4 regions of the Pseudomonas sp. CYM-20-01 genome follow, and region 4 is predicted to be linked to each of the others. Evidence: predicted binding sites of a transcription regulator. Region 4 holds the regulator's gene; each other region holds the start of a gene.
The links. Region 4 encodes sigma-54, which starts transcription at its own class of promoters, with help from an activator protein. Its sites were predicted from a motif close to ANTGGCATNNANNTTGCTNT; they were not measured.
Positions count from the first base shown of each region.

Region 1: the regulator sigma-54 is predicted to act here: its motif matches at 1,258-1,277, upstream of flgB (flagellar basal body rod protein FlgB).
Region 2: the regulator sigma-54 is predicted to act here: its motif matches at 1,173-1,192, upstream of M2497_RS16265 (circularly permuted type 2 ATP-grasp protein).
Region 3: the regulator sigma-54 is predicted to act here: its motif matches at 2,409-2,428, upstream of glnK (P-II family nitrogen regulator).

Region 1 is NZ_AP025169.1:5,409,818-5,413,455, forward strand. Features, by position in the region: gene flgD (flagellar hook assembly protein FlgD) at 1-342, opposite strand, end outside; gene flgC (flagellar basal body rod protein FlgC) at 359-802, opposite strand; gene flgB (flagellar basal body rod protein FlgB) at 806-1,213, opposite strand; gene cheR (protein-glutamate O-methyltransferase CheR) at 1,524-2,351, opposite strand; gene M2497_RS24485 (chemotaxis protein CheV) at 2,394-3,326, opposite strand; gene flgA (flagellar basal body P-ring formation chaperone FlgA) at 3,421-3,638, shown strand, end outside.
Region 2 is NZ_AP025169.1:3,639,362-3,642,999, forward strand. Features, by position in the region: gene M2497_RS16255 (LysR family transcriptional regulator) at 1-201, shown strand, start outside; gene M2497_RS30695 (hypothetical protein) at 205-330, opposite strand; gene M2497_RS16260 (hypothetical protein) at 345-890, opposite strand; gene M2497_RS16265 (circularly permuted type 2 ATP-grasp protein) at 1,366-2,775, shown strand; gene M2497_RS16270 (alpha-E domain-containing protein) at 2,778-3,638, shown strand, end outside.
Region 3 is NZ_AP025169.1:6,674,724-6,678,361, forward strand. Features, by position in the region: gene M2497_RS30590 (secondary thiamine-phosphate synthase enzyme YjbQ) at 1-278, opposite strand, end outside; gene M2497_RS30595 (ammonium transporter) at 490-1,827, opposite strand; gene glnK (P-II family nitrogen regulator) at 1,862-2,200, opposite strand; gene M2497_RS30605 (accessory factor UbiK family protein) at 2,623-2,886, shown strand; gene M2497_RS30610 (YifB family Mg chelatase-like AAA ATPase) at 3,042-3,638, shown strand, end outside.
Region 4 is NZ_AP025169.1:1,223,918-1,227,555, forward strand. Features, by position in the region: gene rapZ (RNase adapter RapZ) at 1-645, opposite strand, end outside; gene ptsN (PTS IIA-like nitrogen regulatory protein PtsN) at 648-1,112, opposite strand; gene raiA (ribosome-associated translation inhibitor RaiA) at 1,123-1,428, opposite strand; gene M2497_RS05385 (RNA polymerase factor sigma-54) at 1,504-2,997, opposite strand; gene lptB (LPS export ABC transporter ATP-binding protein) at 3,182-3,638, opposite strand, start outside.

The DNA.
Region 1 (3,638 bases), 2.5 Mb from region 4:
GATGATGATCGAGCGCCCGACCAGCGACGAGGCCTGCAACGCCTGCGACGAACTGAAGTTGGTGGAGATCGCATTCACCGAGTCGTTCAGGGTGTTGATGCCTTCCAGGCTGCTGAACTGCGCCAGTTGCGCCACGAACGCGCCGTTGTCTTGCGGCGACAGCGGGTTCTGGTTTTTCAGCTGGGTCACCAGCAGTTGCAGGAACGCATCCTTGCCCAACGCCTGCTTGCCCGTCGCCTTATTGGCGGCGTCGCTGACGCTGCTGTTGTCCTGGGCGTTCTTGACCTTGGAGTTGAACAGGTCCTGGACCGGCGTGTTGTTTGACGTATCAACGATGGCCATTGTTTGGCGCCCCTTATCACTGACCCAGGGTCAGGACCTTCTGCATCATGGTTTTGGCGGTGTTCATCATTTCCGCGTTGGTCTGGAACGAGCGGCTGGCGGAAATCATGTCAGCCATTTCCTCGACCACATTGACGTTGGGGTAGTAGACATAACCCTTTTCGTTCGCAGCGGGATGGTTGGGTTCGTAGCGCGCTTCAAGGTTGCTCTGGTCTTCGACCACACCGAGTACCTGCACGCCGGAGCCGGCGGCCCCCTGGTCCTGGAACAGCGAATCGCTGCCGCCGTTCTGGCCTGCCTGGAACATGGTGGCGAACACCGGGTGACGGGCACGGTAGGTCTGGTCAATGCTCGAAGACACGGTCTCGGCGTTGGCGATGTTACTGGCGACGGTGTTCAAGCGCGTGGTCTGCGCGCTCATGCCACTGCCGGCAATATTGAAAACACTGGACAGGGACATGGCTTACTCTCCACGCAGGGCTGACATCAGCCCTTTGAATTTGCTGTTGAGCAGGGTAAAGCTGGCCTGGAAGTTCACCGAGTTCTCGGCGTAGGCCGATTGCTCCAGTTGGGCGTCGACGGTGTTCTGGTCGATCGACGGTTGCATCGGCGTGCGATACAGCAACGACTCGTCACCATTGCTCAGGCCTTGCGCTTCGATATGACGGCTGTTGGTCATGTTCAAGGCGAAGGTGCCGTTCTTGGTCTTGTCCTGCTGTGCGGCGAGCACGGCGGAGAAGTCCAGGTCCCGAGCCTTGTAGTTCGGGGTGTCGGCGTTGGCAATGTTGTTGGCCAGGACTTCGGCACGCTGGGCGCGGAAGCCCAGGGCTTGTTCGTGGATACCGAGCGCTTTATCGAAGCTGATGCTCATGGCGGAAACCTTCAAGGGCTGACCTGCTTTTCGTTAACAGGGTTATAGCAAGGTGCATGCCAATCTGGCGCAAGCCCGTATATCAAGGGTTTTGGTAAGGGGTTGCCGGCGGCAATGCCGGAAAAGCGGCAAGCGGTTTCCGCGTCGCGCCAGTAAAGCGGCAATGAGGGTTGCCGCTTTATTGCGGTTTGCCGCAAACCAAATGTGGGAGGGGGCTTGCTCCCGATGGCAGTGGTTCAGTTGATACATCGATCACTGACACACCGGTATCGGGGGCAAGCCCCCTCCCACATTTTTTTACCGCACAGCCTTATTTAGCCTGGTAGATGATCCCCGGGCTGCACTGCACCATCTGGAAATGGTCCGGCAGACCGTTCAGCGCCTCAGAAGCGCCAAGGAACAGATAACCACCGCGCTTGAGCGTGCCGTGGATGCGCAACAGGATGTCTTTCTTCACTTCGGCCGAGAAGTAGATCAGCACGTTGCGGCAGAACACCATGTCGAACTTGCCCAGGCTGGCGTAGCTGTCGAGCAGGTTGAAGGAGCGGAATTCCACGCGGCTCTTGATCGGCGCCTTGACCGCCCAGCGTCCTGCCCCTTTCGGGTCGAAGTAACGCTGCAGGCGCTCCTGGGACAGACCACGCCCCAGGGCCAGGCTGTCGTACTCACCGGTCTTGCAGTTGGTGAGCATGGTGCCGGACAGATCGGTGGCCACAATTTGCGCCCCCGCCTTCAACTGGCCCATGTTGGTCCGCTCGAACTCATCGATGGACATCGAAATCGAGTACGGTTCCTGCCCCGAGGAGCAGGCCGCCGACCAGATGCGCAGGCGCTGGCCCGGACTGGCCTTGATGGCCTCCGGCAGCACTTTGCTCTTGAGCACTTCAAACGGGTAGGTGTCGCGAAACCACAGGGTTTCGTTGGTGGTCATGGCATCGACCACCATTTCCTTGAGCCCGCTGCGCGGCTGGCCCTGGATGCGCTGCACCAACTCACCCAACGACTTGATGCCCTGCTGCTCCATCAGTTTGTTGAGACGGCTGGATACCAGGTACTGCTTGTTTTCACCGAGCAATATGCCACAGGCTTTTTCCAGGAAGACCCGGAACTGTTCAAAATCCAAATTACCTGTAGACACTGATACCGCCTCTAAAATCGTATGACCGCCAAGGGAAACACCTTAGCTGTGATCTGCTGCCTTGATCCGGTCGACAACCCGGGATGCCAGGTCATCAGGACGGAATTTGGCCAAAAAGTCATCGGCACCGACCTTCTTGACCATCGCCTGGTTGAATACACCCGACAACGAAGTATGCAGGATGATATGCAATTTTTGCATGCGTGGATCGTTGCGGATCTCGGCCGTGAGGGTATAGCCGTCCATTTCCGGCATCTCGATGTCGGAAATCATCATCAAGAATTCTTCTTCCGGCTTCTTGCCGTCATCCACCAGCTTGCGCAGGTAGTCCAGCGCCTGGCGCCCATCATTGAGGGCGACCACTTCAACGCCGACGGTTTGCAGGCAACGGGTCACCTGCTTGCGCGCCACGGACGAGTCGTCCACCGTGAGCACGCGCAGTGAGACTGCCTTGTGCGCGGTTTCGGCGTCCACCACACCCACCGAGATCGACTCGGAGGTAGGCGCCACTTCGGCGAGGATTTTCTCGACGTCGATGATTTCCACCAACTGGTTGTCGACCCGCGTCACCGCCGTGAGGTAATGATCGCGCCCCGTGCCCTTGGGCGGCGGATGGATCTCTTCCCAGTTCATGTTGACGATGCGCTCCACCGAACGCACCAGGAAACCCTGGGTCTTGGTGTTGTACTCGGTAATGATCACGAACGGGCTTTCGCGGTCCTGCAAACCGGCGGAACCGGTGGCCAGGGCCAGATCAAGAATCGGGATCGTCGCGCCACGGATGTTGGCAACGCCACACACTACCGGGCTGGACTTGGGCATGATCGTCAGCTTGGGGCATTGCAGCACTTCCCGCACCTTGAACACGTTGATGCCATACAGCTGCTTGCCATCCAGGCGAAAAAGCAACAACTCCAGGCGATTCTGCCCCACCAGCTGTGTGCGCTGGTTTACTGAATCCATTACTCCTGCCATGCCTTGACTCCCACGCTAAAACCTTCGGCCATACCTATAAGGGCAGTGACGCGCACCCAACACTAAACGGCACGAGCTTTGCTATTTATTGGTCATGGATATTAAAACGACAGTTTCCCGACGCCTCCACCTGACACGGTATTGCAGACTGCTCTGCGCACCGCTGGCACTGCTTGCCTTGGGCCTGGGCGCCACGGCCCGCGCAGATAACGTCACCTTGCCTGATCTACTTATCGGCGTCACCCAGGGCTTTCTTGAGTTCACTGTAGAAGATTATCTGGCGACCACCCAGACGCCGGGGCGTTATGAAAT
Region 2 (3,638 bases), 2.4 Mb from region 4:
GTGGGCATCGCCTACTGCCTGTCCAACCGCGTGGAACAGGAGCTCAAGGACGGCCGTCTGGTGGAGGTCATGCCCGACTGGGCCTGCCTGGGCGAGCCGTTGTGCATGTACTACCCGAGCCGACGGCAGTCGCAGCCAGGGCTGCGGCAGTTGATGGACATGATCCGGATGAAAACCATCGGCAAACAGTTGATCGAATAGGCTTCAATCCGGCGGCTCGGTAGCGTCACCCTCCTGGTCAATCAACGGCACGGTTGCATCGTCCATCAAGGAACCCGGGTCTTCGTTGCCCGGGTCATTCGGTTCTTCTTCCTCGCAGTCGTTTGCCATGACGCTCTCCTCGGTTATGAGCCAGGGTTATCCACCTGAATATAGAACGCGTACGCCCCCAGCAACAGCCAGAACACCATGAACAGCCAGGGCGCTCGCATTGAGAATAGCAGCGACTTGCGATAGCCCTTGTGGGACGACTCCATCTCGGAAAACAACGGTGACTCATCGTAGGCCAGGCCCATCACCGGCTCGCTGCGCAGCAGTTCACTCTGTTTGTAGTGCCAATGGTCGATGATCTCGTAGGCCGCACGGATCCCCGGCCAGGCATTCAACGAGCTGAGCACGCCGAGCATCACCAGGAACACCGGCACCACCAGGGTGAACAGCTTGCCCCACTCAGGGTTGAGGTTACCCATGCCGGAGACGAAGGCGATCACCAGGAATGACTGCGCGGTGAGGTAGGCGTCGGTGCGGTTGGCCAGGATGGTGGTTTCGTACTGGATTTCGCGCCGGTAGAAGTCCAACCGGTCCTTGGGCGAACCGAAGATCTTCGCGTTGTGTTCGCTGTGGTCGGTCAGGGCCGCTTCCGGCGTATGGGGAGAGATGATTCTGGGCACGACGGTGCTCCCAGCAGGTTCGAGTCCTGTTAGAAGAGTCGGTGGCGAGTGAAGTTCAAGTTTGTTCATGCACCAAGTCGGGGCACCTTCAAGCCGCTGCCCTCTTGTGGTGAGCGGGCTTGTTGGGGTGATGGCCTTCTGTGGTGAACAGGCTTCTGTGGCGAGCGGGCTTGCCCGGCGTTGGGCTGCGCAGCGGCCCCAGAAAGAGCGGGAGCGCTGCGCACTCCAACGCGGGGCAAGCCCGCTCACCACAACAAGCCCGCTCACCACAAGATTCGCGGTTTCGGCACAGGCATTGCTTTATCCATTCATCTGCCCGGATACAGGAGCATTCGTTACCCCCCGACCCAGAGCCGACCCCACAAGAAAGTAAGGACCAGGCCCAGTGGCACCCTTAGCCACGGGCTCATAAAAAATGCGTTTTTTGAAACGGCAGTGCCACCCAAGCGTCCCTCGGCACTGACAAGGTACTGGAATGGCTCGATCTTTCTTCGATGAAATGAATGACGCAAACGGCGCCTGCCGTGCGCATTATCAGGACTTCTCCCGCTGGCTGGCGAATACGCCGCCGGAACTGCTGGCCCAGCGTCGCCGCGAAGCCGATTTGCTGTTTCACCGCGCCGGGATCACCTTCACCCTCTACGGCGACGAACAAGACACCGAGCGCCTGATCCCCTTCGACATCATCCCGCGCAGCATCCCTGCCAGTGAATGGAGCGTGATCGAACGCGGCTGCATCCAGCGCGTCAATGCGCTGAACATGTTCCTCGCCGACATCTACCACGACCAGCGCATCATCAAGGCCGGGATCATTCCCGCGGACCAGGTGCTGGGTAACGAGGGCTATCAGAAGGCCATGGTCGGCCTGGACCTGCATCGCGACATCTACTCGCACATCTCCGGTGTCGACCTGGTGCGTGACGGCGATGGCACCTACTACGTGCTCGAAGACAACCTGCGCACCCCCAGCGGCGTCAGCTACATGCTCGAAGACCGCAAGATGATGATGCGCCTGTTCCCCGAGGTGTTTGCCAAGCAACGCATCGCGCCGGTGGACCACTACCCCAACCTGCTGCTCAAGACCCTCAAGAGCTCCAGCCGCCTGGACAACCCCAATGTGGTGGTGCTGACCCCGGGGCGCTTCAACAGCGCGTTCTTCGAACATGCGTTCCTGGCCCGGGAAATGGGCGTGGAACTGGTGGAAGGCGCCGACCTGTTCGTGCACGACCTCAAGGTGTTCATGCGCACCACCGACGGCCCCAAGCCGGTGGACGTGATTTACCGGCGTATCGACGACGCCTTCCTCGACCCCAAGGCCTTCAACCCCGAGTCGATGCTCGGCGTGCCCGGCCTGGTCGCGGCCTATTGCGCCGGCAACGTAGTGCTGGCCAATGCCATCGGCACCGGCGTGGCGGACGACAAGTCGATCTACCCCTATGTGCCGGAAATGATCCGTTTCTACCTGGACGAAGAACCGGTGCTACAAAACGTACCGACCTTCCAGTGCCGCAAGCCCGATGAACTGTCCCACGTACTGGCTCACCTGCCGGAACTGGTGGTCAAGGAAACCCAGGGCTCCGGTGGCTACGGCATGCTGGTCGGGCCGGCTTCCAGCGCCGCCGAGATCGAGGACTTCCGCCAACGCATCAAGGCGCGTCCCCATGCCTACATCGCCCAACCGACCTTGAGCCTGTCCACCTGCCCCACCTTCGTCGAAAACGGCATCGCCCCACGGCATATCGACCTGCGGCCCTTTGTGCTGTCGGGCAAGGAAACCCGCCTGGTGCCCGGTGGCCTCACCCGCGTGGCATTGAAGGAAGGCTCGTTGATCGTCAACTCGTCGCAAGGCGGCGGAACCAAGGACACCTGGGTGGTGGAGGGCTGAGTATGTTGAGTAGAACCGCCGCAGATCTGTACTGGATGTCCCGTTACCTGGAGCGTGCCGAAAACCTGGCGCGCATGCTCGAAGTCAGTTACTCGCTGTCGTTGATGCCACAAGCCGGGCGCAGCGACGGTCTGGACGAACTGGCCATGTCGTTGCTCAGCAGCGGCACCCTGGACAGCTACCTTGAGCGGCATAAACAGCTGGATGCCGAGCGCATGCTGCACTTCTTCGCCCTCGACGAAGAAAACCCCGCCAGCATCTACAACTGCCTGCGCGCCGCCCGTGGCAATGCCCACGCCGTACGCGGACGCATCACCGCCGACATGTGGGAAAACCTCAACGCCACCTGGCTGGAAATGCGCAGTATCGCCGCCGGCGGCCTGGCGCGACATGGCATCAGCCACTTCTGTGACTGGGTCAAGCAGCGTTCGCACCTGTTTCGTGGTGCCACCTCGGGGACGATCATGCGCAATGACGCCTATCGGTTCATTCGCCTCGGCACCTTTGTCGAGCGCGCCGACAACACCCTGCGTTTGCTGGATGCGCGCTACGAGATGTTCGGCGAGGAATCGGAAGAAGTCAGTGATTTGTCGGCACGCGGTTATTACCAGTGGAGCGCCCTGCTCCGTGCGTTGTCGTCGTTCGAGGCGTACACGGAGCTGTATCCGAACGCGTTGAATGCCCGTTCCGTGTCCGAATTACTGCTGTTGCGCAGCGATGTGCCGCGCTCGTTGCATGCGTGCATCGAGGAGTTGAGCCATATCCTCGCGGACCTGCCCGGCAGTTATGGGCGCACGGCGCAGCGCCTGGCAGCGGAGTTCGAGGCGCGGCTGCGGTATACGGGGATTGATGAAATCCTTGAA
Region 3 (3,638 bases), 1.2 Mb from region 4:
TTGAAGTGCGCCGGCAGGTCGTCCGGACCTTCGTCGTTGTGTTCGAACCCTGCACGGCCTTGCGGCACCAGCGAATTGAAATAACGTTCGAAGTCACGGCGTACCGCCGGGTCGGCATTCTCGTTGACGGTCAACGAGGCCGAGGTGTGCTGCAGCCACAGATGCAACAAGCCCACACGACAGGCCTTCAATTCAGGCAAGCCGGCCAGCAACTCATCGGTTACCAGGTGAAAGCCCCGGGGCTTGGCCCGCAGGGTAATCAGGGTCTGTTGCCACATACAGTTCTCCGCCCATCGGCGCGCATTCTAGCGCGCTCAGGGAAAAAACAAAGTGCCGAATACGCCTACATGCCTGTAAGACATTGGCATGCGGAAAAGTGCCGTGTGCATCCCATCACAAACATCGCTTAAAAACCGCTACAGCGTGTTACGACTGACAAACACCAGGCAAAAAAATGCCCGGCAAGCCGGGCATCTTTTTTTCGCGTATTTACAAGTTGTAGCCGCGTTCGTTGTGTTGCGCCAGGTCGAGGCCGACCGCCTCTTCCTCTTCGGTCACCCGCAGGCCCATGACCATGTCCAGCACCTTGAGGATGATGAACGTCACGATAGCGGTGTAGATCACCGTGAAGCCGACGCCTTTGGCCTGGATCCAGACCTGTGCAGCCACGTCAGTCACTGTGCCGAAGCCGCCCAGTGCTGGGGCTGCGAACACACCGGTGAGGATCGCACCGACGATACCGCCGATACCGTGCACACCGAATGCGTCCAGGGAGTCGTCGTAGCCCAGCTTGCGCTTGAGGCTGGTGGCGCAGAAGAAGCAGATCACACCGGCGACCAGGCCGATCACCAGGGCGCCCATTGGGCCTACGGTGCCAGCAGCCGGAGTGATTGCCACCAGGCCCGCCACCACACCCGAGGCGATGCCCAGTGCGCTTGGCTTACCGTGAGTGATCCACTCGGCGAACATCCAGCCCAGCGCCGCAGCAGCGGTAGCGATCTGGGTGACCAGCATCGCCATGCCGGCAGTGCCGTTGGCCGCAGCGGCAGAGCCGGCGTTGAAGCCGAACCAGCCGATCCACAGCATCGCCGCGCCGATCAGGGTGTAACCGAGATTGTGCGGTGCCATCGGGGTGGTCGGGAAGCCTTTACGCTTGCCGAGCACGATGCACGCCACCAGGCCAGCCACACCGGCGTTGATGTGCACCACGGTGCCGCCAGCGAAGTCGAGCACTCCCCAGTCACCCAGCAACGAACCCGGACCGCCCCACACCATGTGGGCAATCGGCGCATACACCAGGGTGAACCAGACGCCCATGAAGATCAGCATCGCGGAGAACTTCATACGCTCGGCGAACGCACCGACGATCAGCGCCGGGGTGATGATGGCGAAGGTCATCTGGAAGGTGACGAACACCGCCTCAGGGAACAGCGCCGCAGGGCCGGTGATGCTCGCCGGGGTCACACCCGCGAGGAACAACTTGGACAAACCGCCCACGAACGAGTTGAAGTTGACGACGCCCGCTTCCATCCCGGTGGTGTCGAACGCCATGCTGTAGCCGTACACGAACCACAGGATGGTGATCAGGCCGGTGATGGCGAAGCACTGCATCATCACGGAAAGAATGTTTTTGGAGCGCACCATGCCGCCGTAGAACAGCGCCAGGCCTGGAATGGTCATGAACAGCACCAGCGCGGTGGATGTGAGCATCCACGCCGTGTCGCCGGAATTGAGGACTGGAGCCGCCACTTCGTCTGCCGCCATGGCCAGGCTTGGCATTACGATGGACAACAGGGCTCCGAGCCCTGCGAATTTACGCAGAGTCATATTGTTTTCTCCTGGGGCGTTGGGGTTTGGCGGCTTAGATTGCGTCGGTATCGGTTTCGCCGGTACGGATGCGAATAGCCTGTTCCAGATTGACCACGAAGATCTTGCCGTCACCAATCTTGCCGGTGTTGGCAGCCTTGGTTATCGCCTCGATAACCCGGTCAAGATCCTTGTCGTCAATGGCGACATCAATCTTCACCTTCGGCAGGAAATCGACTACGTATTCCGCGCCGCGATACAGCTCGGTGTGACCCTTCTGCCGACCGAAGCCTTTGACCTCAGTAACGGTAATGCCCTGCACGCCGATCTCGGACAACGACTCGCGTACATCGTCCAACTTGAACGGCTTGATGATGGCAGTGACTAGCTTCATGAAAACTCTCTCCCGAATTGGTGGACTTGCCCCAGGAAAACAAACCCGTCTCAAGTCTAAGCGCAGTGCCTGGCTTTGTAACGCGTCGTCGCCTCGGCATTTGCCGTTGCGACGCCAGCGAACCACTGGTGACGAAACCTGTACCCCTGATCCGTCGGCGCACTGCATTCGTCACAGCGACTGCATCAGTGCATGGGTCATGATCGTCTAAGCAGAAACCTTGCCAGCTCCGTAAAAATCACTGAAATCAGTCCTTTGCCCACTTTCTCCCAACTGCGGGGCTTTTTGATGGCGTCAATGCGCACAAAAACAGTGCGCCACCGCCCGGCCCGCTGCGCGAAAAGCGTGCGCTCGCCGCCACGGAAAAGACTATAGACGCTGCGTGATACACTGCCGGCCAACAGTTTTCCGGAATATTTCCCATGCTCGCGCCCAAAGACCTCCTCGACGCCCTGAGCGGCCACGCCTCTCGCCTGTTCAGCGGCGACACCCCGCTGCCCCGCAATGAAATCGAAAGCCAGTTCAAGGCGCTGCTGCAAAGCGGCTTCAGCAAGCTCGACCTGGTGAGCCGGGAAGAGTTTGATAGCCAGATGGTGGTGCTGGCCCGCACGCGGGCGCGGTTGGAGAGCCTGGAGGCGAAGGTAGCGGAGTTGGAAGCTAGGTTGACGCCGCCCTCTGCTGAATAAACGCGGTCAGTGTGGGAGCTGGCTTGCCTGCTCCCACATAAAGCGCTGCGAACGACTCTGGATACGTTCTGTAAAACCTCCCTCGCCTCGCATTTCCCCACCTCGTCTACCCTTGAAAAACCCGCAGGAAGCGGCCCTCTTTTCAAGGAACGAGCATGTCCCTCGCCATCGTCCACAGCCGCGCCCAGATCGGCGTCGAAGCGCCTGCCGTCACCGTCGAAGTGCACATGGCCAATGGTTTGCCGTCCCTGACACTCGTCGGCTTGCCGGAAACAGCCGTCAAGGAAAGCAAGGACCGGGTGCGTAGCGCCATTCTCAACTCCGCCCTGCAATACCCCGCCCGACGCATCACCCTCAACCTGGCGCCCGCCGACCTGCCCAAGGACGGCGGGCGCTTTGACTTGGCGATTGCGTTGGGCATCCTGGCGGCCAGCGTGCAGGTGCCAGCCTTGCTGCTCGACGACGTGGAATGTCTGGGAGAATTGGCGCTGTCCGGCGAGGTGCGCGCAGTGAAAGGCGTGTTGCCTGCGGCATTGGCGGCACGCAAGGCCGGGCGCACCGTGATAGTGCCTCGGGCGAATGCCGAGGAAGCGTGCCTGGCCTCGGGGTTGAAGGTGATCGCGGTGGATCATTTGCTGCAGGTGGTGGCGCACCTGAATGGGCATCAGCCTATAGAACCCTACAAATCCGACGGCTTGCTGTACCTGAACAAGCCATACCCGGACCTGAGCGAAGTACAGGGCCAGCTCGCC
Region 4 (3,638 bases):
TGCCAGGTAATCGGCCACGGGCTGATCCAGCCCGGACTGGTCACGCAGTTCCGGTTTCCAGTACGGGTTAGGCAGGCAGCGCACATCGAACACCAGGTCGGCGTCGACCGGCATGCCGCGCTTGAACCCAAACGACTCCACTAGAAACGCGGTGCCCGGCTCTGGCTGGTTCAGCAGGCGCAGCTTGATAGCATCGCGCAACTGGTACAGGTTGAGGCTGGTGGTGTTTATCTTGAGGTCGGCGAGGTCAATGATCGGCCCCAGCAGCTTGGTTTCGTCTTCGATGGCTTCGGCCAGAGAGCGATGGGGGCTGCTTAGGGGGTGACGCCGGCGGGTCTCGGAGAAGCGTTTGAGCAGGGTTTCTTCGTCGGCGTCCAGGTACAGCACGTCGCAATGAATGTGCTTGCCCCGCACTTCCTCGAGCAATTGCGGGAATCGCTCAAGATGGCTGGGCAGGTTACGGGCATCAATCGAAACGGCGACCAGCGGTTGGGCCAGTTCGGTATGGATCAAGGCGCGTTCAGCCAACTCCGGCAGCAGGCCGGCGGGCAGGTTGTCGATGCAATAGAAACCGTTGTCCTCAAGAACGTTGAGGGCGGTGCTTTTACCCGAGCCGGAGCGGCCGCTGACGATGATCAAGCGCATGGTTACTGCCCGTTCTGTTCATCCAGGACAACCTGGTACAACGCCTCATTGCTGCTGGCGCTGCGCAGTTTGTCGCGTACTTCCTTGCGGTCGAGCATGCTGGCGATCTGCCGGAGCAGTTCCAGGTGCGCATCGGTGGCGGCTTGCGGGACCAGCAGAACGAACAGCAGATCAACCGGGGCGCCGTCGATGGCGTCGAAATCGATGGGGGCTTCCAGGTGCAGCAGGGCGCTGACAGGTGTTTCGCAGCCTTTGAGGCGGCAGTGAGGAATGGCGATGCCGTTGCCAAAACCGGTGGAACCGAGTTTTTCACGGGCAATCAGCGCATCGAAGACATCTTGCATCTCCAGATCCGGCACTTCGCGTGCGATCAGGTTGGCAATTTGTTCGAGGGCTTTCTTCTTGCTGCCACCCGGCACGTTCACGAGGGAACGGCCGGGGGTCAGGATGGTTTCAAGTCGGATCATGGGGGGAGAGTTAACGACCTGTACCTTGCATCAGGTGCAGATTCTTTTCCTTATGCTTTATGAGTTGGCGGTCCAGCTTGTCGTAGAGCGAGTCGATCGCCGCGTACATGTCTTCATGTTCCGCATTGGCGACGAGCTTGGCATTCGGTACGTGCAGGGTGGCCTCGATTTTCTGCTTGAGCTTATCGACCTCCATGATGACCTGCACGTTGGTGATCTTGTCAAAATGCCCTGCAAGCTTGTTCAACTTGCTTTCGGTGTACTCACGCAGGGGCTTGGTCACTTCCAGTTGGTGTCCACTGATGTTGACTTGCATACAGCTTCTCCTTCGTTGCCAGTGCATAAAGCGGCAGGCAAAGGCGCCTGCCACTGGAACGCTGTGGCCCGCCCGTCACATCAAACGCTTACGCTCGCTGGAAGGCGCGATCCCAAGGGACTCGCGGTACTTGGCGACGGTTCGACGGGCGACCTGAATGCCTTGTGCCTCCAGTAAACCAGCGATCTTACTGTCACTCAATGGCTTTTTCTGATTTTCCGCCGCAACCAGTTTTTTGATGATCGCGCGGATCGCCGTTGACGAGCATTCGCCGCCTTCGGAGGTGCTGACGTGGCTGGAGAAAAAGTATTTCAGTTCATAAATACCCCGTGGGGTATGCATGAATTTCTGCGTGGTCACGCGTGAAATGGTCGACTCATGCATGCCCACCGCTTCGGCGATGTCATGCAGTACCAGCGGCTTCATCGCCTCGTCGCCGTATTCCAGGAAGCCGCGCTGGTGCTCGACGATCTGGGTGGCGACTTTCATCAGGGTTTCGTTGCGGCTTTGCAGGCTCTTGATGAACCAGCGGGCTTCCTGCAACTGGTTGCGCATGAAGGTGTTATCGGCGCTGGTGTCGGCGCGGCGGACGAAACCGGCGTATTGCGGGTTGACCCGCAGGCGTGGCACCGACTCCTGGTTCAGCTCCACCAGCCACCGCTCGTTGTCCTTGCGCACGATCACGTCGGGGACGACGTATTCGGCTTCGCTGGACTCGATTTGCGAGCCGGGGCGCGGGTTAAGGCTCTGTACCAGCTCGATGACCTGGCGCAGGTCGTCTTCCTTGAGCTTCATGCGGCGCATCAACTGGCTGTAGTCGCGGCTGCCCAGCAGGTCGATGTAGTCGGTGACCAGGCGCTGGGCCTCGGCGAGCCATGGGGTCTTGGCCGGCAACTGGCGCAGTTGCAGCAGCAGGCATTCGCTGAGGGTGCGCGCGCCGATACCGGATGGCTCGAACTGCTGGATGCGGTGCAGGACGGCTTCGATCTCGTCCAGTTCGATATCCAGTTCGGGGTCGAAGGCTTCAAGAATTTCTTCAAGCGTCTCGTCTAGATAACCCTGATTGTTGATGCAGTCGATCAGGGTTACGGCGATCAGGCGATCGGTATCCGACATCGGTGCCAGGTTCAGTTGCCACAGCAGATGGCTCTGCAGGCTCTCGCCGGCGGAGGTGCGGGTGGTGAAGTCCCACTCGTCATCGTCATTGCTGGGCAGGCTGCTGGCGCTGGTCTGGTAGACATCTTCCCAGGCGGTGTCGACCGGAAGCTCGTTGGGAATGCGTTCGTTCCATTCGCCTTCCTCAAGGTTGTCCACCGTGGGGGCGGTTTCCTGGTAGGAGGGTTCCTGCACGTCGGAATTGGGTTTTTGCTCGATGTTATCGGCCAGCGGGTCTGCATTATCGAAGTCGTCGCCTTCTTCCTGGCGTTCGAGCATCGGATTGGACTCCAGGGCCTCCTGGATTTCCTGTTGCAGGTCCAGGGTCGACAATTGGAGCAGGCGGATGGCCTGTTGCAGCTGCGGTGTCATCGTCAGCTGCTGGCCCATTCTCAGGACTAGCGATGGTTTCATGGCAGGGGCTTAACACCTTATTCGCCGGCGCAATGCGCCATCCACGACAGGGCGCGTGAGCGCCAAACATAAGCAAATTATATGCCTGATGTCGGGTGCTTTGCCTAGAGCGCGGTAACAATAAAAATCCGGAGGTTTTCATTGACTCCCGCGCACCTTGGCGAACGCCGTGACACCACGGTGTTTACAGGCGGAACTCGTGACCCAGGTACACTTCCTTGACCAGTTCATTGGCCAGGATGGTAGCGGAATCACCTTCGGCAATCAGTTGGCCGTCATTGACGATATAGGCGGTTTCGCAGATATCGAGCGTCTCACGGACGTTGTGGTCGGTGATGAGCACGCCAATGCCCTTGGCCTTGAGGTGATGGATGATCTGCTTGATGTCGCCGACCGAAATCGGGTCGACGCCGGCAAACGGCTCGTCCAGCAGGATGAACTTGGGGGCAGTGGCCAGTGCGCGGGCGATTTCCACGCGACGACGCTCACCACCGGACAGGCTCATGCCGAGGTTGTCGCGGATATGGTTGATATGGAACTCCTGCAACAGGCTTTCCAGCTCCTTGCGACGGCCGTCACGGTCGAGTTCCTTGCGGGTCTCGAGGATCGCCATGATGTTGTCCGACACCGACAGTTTGCGG